Regions from separate parts of the Thalassotalea fonticola genome, predicted to be linked through region 2. Evidence: predicted binding sites of a transcription regulator. Region 2 holds the regulator's gene; the other holds the start of a gene.
What was found. Region 2 encodes FNR, which switches genes on or off when oxygen is low (the NO sensors DNR and NnrR bind a similar motif). Its sites were predicted from a motif close to TTGATCTAGATCAA; they were not measured.
Positions count from the first base shown of each region.

Region 1 (3,768 bases), 630 kb from region 2:
CTGTTTATCACTATGCCTTGCTCAATATCATTTAAATCAGCGAGGATATGCAAACCAGCCTTTTGCATTTGCTGGGCACCAAAACGTAAGCGCTTGGCACTGTCATGATTACCGCTGATCATAATGATGGGAATAGCTAAAATTTCTATACTTTTAATAAACTGGTTTAAAGCATCAACCGCATCGCTTGGTGGAACTGAGCGATCAAAAATGTCTCCGGATACCACTAAAGCGTCTATTTTGTAATCTTTGGCGTACTGCTTAATTTGTTTTAATACAAACAGTTGATCGTCAAGTAATGAGATGTTTTGAAATAGCCGGCCGATGTGCCAGTCTGAAGTATGGATAAAACGCATTGAGGCCTTAAAGGTATGAGCCAATTATTAGGGTAATCATACTGTATTTTATAATGATAAAAAGGAATTATTTTACCCGAGTTATAGTTAATTCAATATAGCCTTTATTATTTTCATAAAAACTCCAAGCGTCGTTGGCAAAGCAATATAAATATCCGGGATGATTGATAAGTAATGGTCTATTTTTTTGATGATCAGCGAGTTGCAAATATTGATGCGGAATAGCACTGCCATCGTGTTTTACCACTTGTTGATAATCGTTACTATGCTTAAATGTAAAGCCTTTATGGGTTTGTCCGCTGTCGTTTGCTATTGCCCCGATTAAGGCGAACCAAGGTTTATTTTCAACCCGTTTGCTACCAAAAAAATCGGTGGATACATTTTTACTAAACCGTTTAATTAACGATTCAAATTTCCCTAAAAAGCTTGATGTTGCCCGAATTAAATCGCCTGTAGTTCGTTGCTTATTGTGCTCAGTACCAAGCCAGTCGCAACTTTCTACGCCATCTTGCCATTCACCGTACGCATCAAATACATATTCATTACCCTGCTCTAAATACACTGATGTCTTGTTCCAACGACATTTAGCAAATACTTGTATCGTTATACTTTCATTTTTCGCTAATATTTGCGAGGGATAATAAGGCTCATGCTCTATTGGTGATATGCGCTGACGAATAAAGGCGCTATCATGAAAGAGCGAAGAATTGGCTTTAATTAACGCCGGTATATTTCTTGGTCGAGAGCGTAATTTAGAAAATGCTCCCTTAAAAGAGTTATGTAAAACGCCAACAGCACTGTCCGAAATTATCTGCTCAATATCTTGTCGATACTCCAGGCCAAAACCGCTGCTTTGCTGGATCATCCATTTAAGCGCACCGTTTGATAAATCACTGTCTTGATAACCGCCACCTACATCTGAATGTACGCCAGGAAACCATAATTCAATGGCGTCAGAGTGTTCTTCAGCATTGCTCCAACGAGTAACAGTAAAACTGGTACGTTTTTCATCCATAGCCATAGCATGGCGTGCATGTTTAATATGCTCTGCTAATTTAGTGTCATGAAATTGCCAGGTTTCTTTACGATCGAATAAATTTATGATCTCTAAATCATCAGGGATTCCAAGGGCTCCTACCGTATCCCAGACACCTAAGAACGTAATGGGAACAGGTCCTTTATCATGGAAAAACTGCCAATCAGTCTTTGCCCAACTATTTTGTGGGAGCTTGTTCTTATAGCCACTGACAAAAGCTTTATCGACTCTTTGCCAACTTTGCTTAGCTGAAATATCTTTGAGGTTCAATAAACCTTTGCCTAGAAAACCAGCTAAACTCCTTGCTGAAAATGCGCCTCGAGAAAAACCAAATAAGTAAACCTCATCACCTTCAGCGTAATTTAAACCTAACCAGTGATAGGCACTAGAGATATGACTATTGATACCAAACCCAAGGGCCCCGCCCAGCAACTCATCAACAAAACCAATTTCTTCACCGCCAACCCCAGGATGATAAAATACCTTTTGCGTAATCTTCGATTTTGTTGTTGTGACATTTATAGAGTTTTTTAAACGATAAACATTAGTTGGTGTGGTGACGCCATTTTCTTCTTGCTCAGGATTATTCCAAGTACCATCAAAACAAATAATCAATCGCTGCATTTTGCCTCCTTGCCGATATTTATATCAGTGTGAATAAGTATATTTCTTTTAATTAAATTTAGTTGAGTAATTGCCAATTTGCGAACTAAATATCAGCAAATAAATATTTTCAAGAAACCATAAATTAACAACTTATAAACCTTTATTTACTTAGGTCTGCAGCAGTTAATTACGACTTATTACACTTTATTTCTTGCTCTGCTTTTTATTAACCAAACTTTGTTTAAATGTTATTCCCTAAATATTTTGAGGATATTAAAGCCGCAAAACTTTGATCTAGATCAAACTTTACCACCCACAAAACACTATATAGTGTGTCTAACAACAATAAATACCCAATATATAGTTTATGACTTTTAATTGCTTACCACCAACAATAGTGTTTCAAGAGGTGCCAAATGAGATTAGTTTGTGCTTTAGCATTACTGGTTGCCAAGTTGGTTGCAAAGGTTGCCATAGCACGGAGCTTTGGAATAAAAATTTCGGCCAGGCGTTAACAAACACAAATTTTCAACAATGGATTAACAAATACCAAGGGCTAATTTCCACGGTGTTATTTATGGGGGGAGAATGGCAAAAAGAAACTCTTATAGAGAAGCTCATTTTAGCCCAAAACCTGGGACTAAAAACCTGCCTATATACTGGGGAAAATACTGTTAATGATGAAATCAGCAAACATTTAAATTATGTAAAAATTGGAAAATGGGATCCTACTAAGGGCGGATTAAATAGCCCTGACACAAATCAAAAATTCATTGATTTGACCACTGGTAACACTCTAAATCATCTATTTATAAAAAAAGGAATACAACATGTTGCGGCTTAGCGAAGAACAAATTAATAATAAAACAGCTTACATTGAAGAATATTTTGCAGCAAAAAACGCTGCAGATGGATCTAAAATGGATGCCAATGCCAATGTAACACAAAAGAATATTGCTACCTTGGAAGCGGAGTTGCTTAAAGATTGCTATGTGCAAATTAACCGCTCATTGGTAAAAAACAAAATCAGTGAAATTTTTGATGCTGATTTAGCCGCTGAATATCAACGTCAAATTGAAGATCATGAAATTTATGTTCATGACGAGACCAGTATTAAACCGTATTGTACATCAATTAGCATGTACCCATTTTTACTTGATGGTTTAACCAAGCTTGGCGGAGAGTCGAAAGCACCACAACATATAGAATCGTTTTGTGGTTCGTTTGTTAATTTGATTTTTGCCATATCAGCACAGTTTGCAGGGGCTGTCGCCTCGGTAGAGTTTTTAACTTACTTTGATTATTTTGCCCGTAAAGAGTTTGGTGATGACTACCTGGATACTCATAGCAAAGCAATTGAAAACCATTTACAACATGTTGTTTACGCGTTGAATCAACCGGCAGCAGCGCGTGGATATCAGAGCGTATTTTGGAATATTTCAATTTTTGATCAGTTTTACTTTCAATCAATGTTTGAAGATTTTGTTTTCCCTGATTTTTCCAAACCAAGTTGGCAAAGTGTTGATAAACTGCAAAATTTCTTTTTGACCTGGATAAACAGTGAACGCGAAAAAGCGGTTCTCACCTTCCCAGTAATCACTGCAGCCATGCTTACTGAAAATGGTGAGTGTAAAGATAAAGATTTTGCCTATAACTTAGCGAAAGAAAAAGCCATGGGTAATTCATTTTTTATGTATTTATCAGATAGTCCAGATTCCTTAGCATCTTGCTGCCGCTTACGTAACGAAATTACTGATAATACCTTTTCAT
Region 1 is NZ_CP136600.1:433,918-437,685, reverse strand. It holds gene RI844_RS01845 (exonuclease SbcCD subunit D) at 1-356, opposite strand, end outside; gene RI844_RS01840 (DUF2235 domain-containing protein) at 424-2,016, opposite strand; gene nrdG (anaerobic ribonucleoside-triphosphate reductase activating protein) at 2,366-2,842, shown strand; gene nrdD (anaerobic ribonucleoside-triphosphate reductase) at 2,829-3,768, shown strand, end outside.
Region 1: a site for FNR is predicted at 2,288-2,301, ahead of nrdG (anaerobic ribonucleoside-triphosphate reductase activating protein). Genes of this name have one in related genera too.

Region 2 (3,768 bases):
ATACTGACTGGCCAGTCAAGTGTTAACGAGGCTATGCTTACTGGCGAGCACTCGCCAGTACAAAAATCTAAAGGCGCAACGGTTTTTGCAGGCACAGTAAATGGTGATGGCAACTTAACCATAGAAATTATTAAAACTAATTCAGACAGTTTTCTTACTAATTTGATCCGTTTAAGTGAGTCTGCACAGGCGCATAAACCAGCTATAGCTAAATTATCTGATCGTATCGCTCAATACTTTGTCGCATTAATATTGTTAACCGCAATTGCTACTTCCATTTACTGGACCATACATTCACCCGAAGAAGCATTTTGGATCACCCTTTCGGTTTTGGTAGCTACCTGCCCATGTGCGCTTTCTCTTGCCACACCCACAGCACTAACTTGCGGCACAATTAGGCTTAATAAAGACGGCATCATGATTAAAAATGCCCACGTATTAGAAACCATGCCAAAAGTAAATTGCTTTGCTTTTGATAAAACTGGCACGTTAACCAATGGTGTGTTTGCTATAACCAAAGTTAATTTACTTAATAAACAATACGACAAAGAAAGTGTGCTAGCCATTGCTGCGGCTTTAGAAGCTCATTCTGAACACCCTTTAGCAAAGGCATTCAACCAATACAGAAACCACGATATCAATGTTAATGATGTCGAAGTGGTTCCAGGTTGCGGTGTTAAAGGCACTAAGGATGGTCATCAAATATGTATTGGAAAGATAAGCTGGATAGAAGAGAGCTTATCTGTTGACGCTTGTTATAATAAATCACAGTGCTTACTCACCGTAGATAATATTCTTGTTGCTGCGTTTTATATGCAAGATACTTTACGTACTAATACTAAGTCAGTGATCAACAGCATGCGTTTATCCAACATTGAAACGATGTTGATCAGTGGTGATAATAAGGCTGGGGTTAACGGTTTTAATCAGCAAGTAAAACTCGATCAAAGCTTTGACACCTGCAGTGCCAATGACAAGCTGAAAATTTTGGCTGATAAACAAAATGCAGGTAAAACTGTCGCAATGGTTGGCGATGGCGTAAACGATTCACCAGTGTTTGCCCAAGCTCACGTATCGATTGCTATGGGAAGTGGTACAGAGATAGCGAAAAGTGGCGCCGACGTGATTTTAGTGAACAATCATCTTGCAAGCCTGTTAAGGCTTAAAGCTATTGCGTTGAAAACCTCGAATATCGTTAAACAAAATTTTGCCTGGGCATTGGCCTACAACGCCATTATTCTGCCGTTAGCGGTGTGTGGTTTTATCACCCCTTATATGGCAGTATTAGGTATGTCAGCAAGTTCGATTATTGTTGTTACTAATTCATTAAGATTATTAAAGTAGCTATTTTATGAGTGTTATTTATATCCTTATTCCTATTGCCATTATTTTTACCGCTATTGCAATTTATTTATTTTTTTGGGCGGTAAAAACAGAACAGTTTGACGATTTGGAAAAACAAGGCATGAGCATTTTGTTTGATGATGAACCGGTAAGTAATAAAATTAGCAGCACTGCCACCGATACAAATAAATCAAATGAATCTGAACTCCAAGATAACACCAGCCACTCAAATAAAGCTGACAAATAACTCCATATGGAATTAGACTTTTTATCCGCATTTTTAATTGGTATTGCAGGTGCGGGGCACTGTGTTGCTATGTGTGGTGGCATAACTACAATGCTGACAGCCTCAATAGCAGACAAAACCAAGGCCAGTATCAGCCTAATTTTCGCTTACAATTTTGGTCGCATTTTTTCTTATTCAGTTGCAGGTGCAATTGCTGGATTTACCGGCTCTTTAGCTGCTAAGTCGCTCGGTTTTCCGATATTATGGTTAAAAGTTATCGCTGCCTTATTCGTGATATTTTTAGGGCTTTATATTGCCAAGTGGTCTTTCGTTCTAGCAAAAGTAGAAAATATTGGTAAGTTTCTGTGGAGATACTTACAACCACTGAGTAAGAACTTTATCCCGGTAAAAAATGTTAAACAGTCTTTACTGTTAGGTATGGTGTGGGGTTGGTTGCCTTGTGGTTTGGTCTATTCCACCCTAACTTGGTCTATTGCCAGCGCGACATGGCAAAATGGCGCATTAATAATGCTAGCTTTTGGCTTAGGTACATTACCTGCATTACTTACTTTAGCTTCAGGTTATAAATTTGTAACCGAAATGTTACGTTCTGATCTAATTCGTACATTAACAGCTATTTTACTGATTTTTTACGGCTTATTTTCGTTATTTATTGCCCTAAATCAAATATTTTAGTACCCTGCACCACATTAAATATGGAAATAGCTGTAATAATATGCCTCAAATAATACCGATTGCAAATAACATTAAGTGTCAGAACTGTAGTATCAGTGAACTTTGTTTACCATTTAGTTTAAATGAAACCGAGTTGAACTTACTTGATGATATTATTCAACGTAAAAAACCAATCCAGAAAAATACGCAAATATTTAAAGCTGGCGAACAATTGCATACTCTATATGCAATACGCTCTGGTACCTTTAAAACATTCATTATTTCTGAGCAAGGCGAAGAACAGATTACCGGTTTCCATTTAGCCGGCGATTTAATGGGCTTTGATGCCCTTTCAGCCAAAAGCCATCCGAGCTTTGCTAAAGCGTTAGAAACATCAATGGTATGTGAAATACCGTTTGAAGTACTCGATACACTATCAAGTAAAATTCCTAAGCTTAAAGCCCAAATGATGAGCTTAATGAGCGACGAAATACAGTGTAACAGCGAAATGTTACTATTGTTGAATCGTAAAAATGCCGAAGAAAAGTTAGCAACATTTCTTGCTAATTATGGCCGTAGATTAGGTAACCGAAATTTGTCATCCGTTGAATTTAACTTACCAATGACCCGAAGCGAAATTGGCAATTATATTGGTTTAACCATAGAAACAATCTCTCGTTTAATGACCCGCTTTCAAAAAGAAGGCTTGATCAAAGTAGAGAACAAATTCATTACTATACTAGATAAAGATGCCTTATTAGAACTGGCCGGATACACTAAGTAAACTTCCTCCTCTCATCTCTTTATGCGTTGATTTATACTTGATTTAAATCAACGCGTTAATAAACCTTACATAAATTTTCAATACATATTTGTAACAATCGCCAGTTCATATTAAGCTTATATCAGCTTAATTATTTTTATATTGGTGAACGTATGGAAAGTTATCAGAATATATTAGTCGTTATTGACCCTACAACTGAAGAACAAAAAGCATTAGCACGGGCATGTACTCTGGCTAAACATTCAGGAGCTAAGGTCACCGCATTTTTATCTATTTATGATTTTTCCTATGAAATGACCACAATGCTATCCGGTGAAGAACGTGAGGCTATGCGTGAAACGGTAGTTAAGGGTAGAGAAAATTGGCTAACTGATTTGATCGAAGACTTTGATTATGACATTCAAACTAAAGTGATTTGGCATAATCGCCCTTTTGAAGCCATTCTTGCTGAAGTAAGAGATAATGCCTTTGATGTGGTCATTAAAAGCACACACGAGCACCCTACCTTACAATCAGTTATATTTACCCCAACAGATTGGCACCTTATTCGTAAGTGTTGGGTACCATTATTGTTAGTTAAAGAACACACCTGGCCTGATAATGGTCATATTCTAGCTGCAGTAAACGCTGGTAGCGAAGAAGAAGAACATCAATCACTGAATAACAAAATTTCTGAAGAAGCAATCAATCTAGCTAAACTCATTAACGCTGACGTACATTTTGTAAATTCATATCCAGG
Region 2 is NZ_CP136600.1:1,065,266-1,069,033, forward strand. It holds gene RI844_RS04445 (heavy metal translocating P-type ATPase) at 1-1,344, shown strand, start outside; gene ccoS (cbb3-type cytochrome oxidase assembly protein CcoS) at 1,352-1,591, shown strand; gene RI844_RS04455 (sulfite exporter TauE/SafE family protein) at 1,598-2,266, shown strand; gene fnr (fumarate/nitrate reduction transcriptional regulator Fnr) at 2,307-3,029, shown strand; gene uspE (universal stress protein UspE) at 3,182-3,768, shown strand, end outside.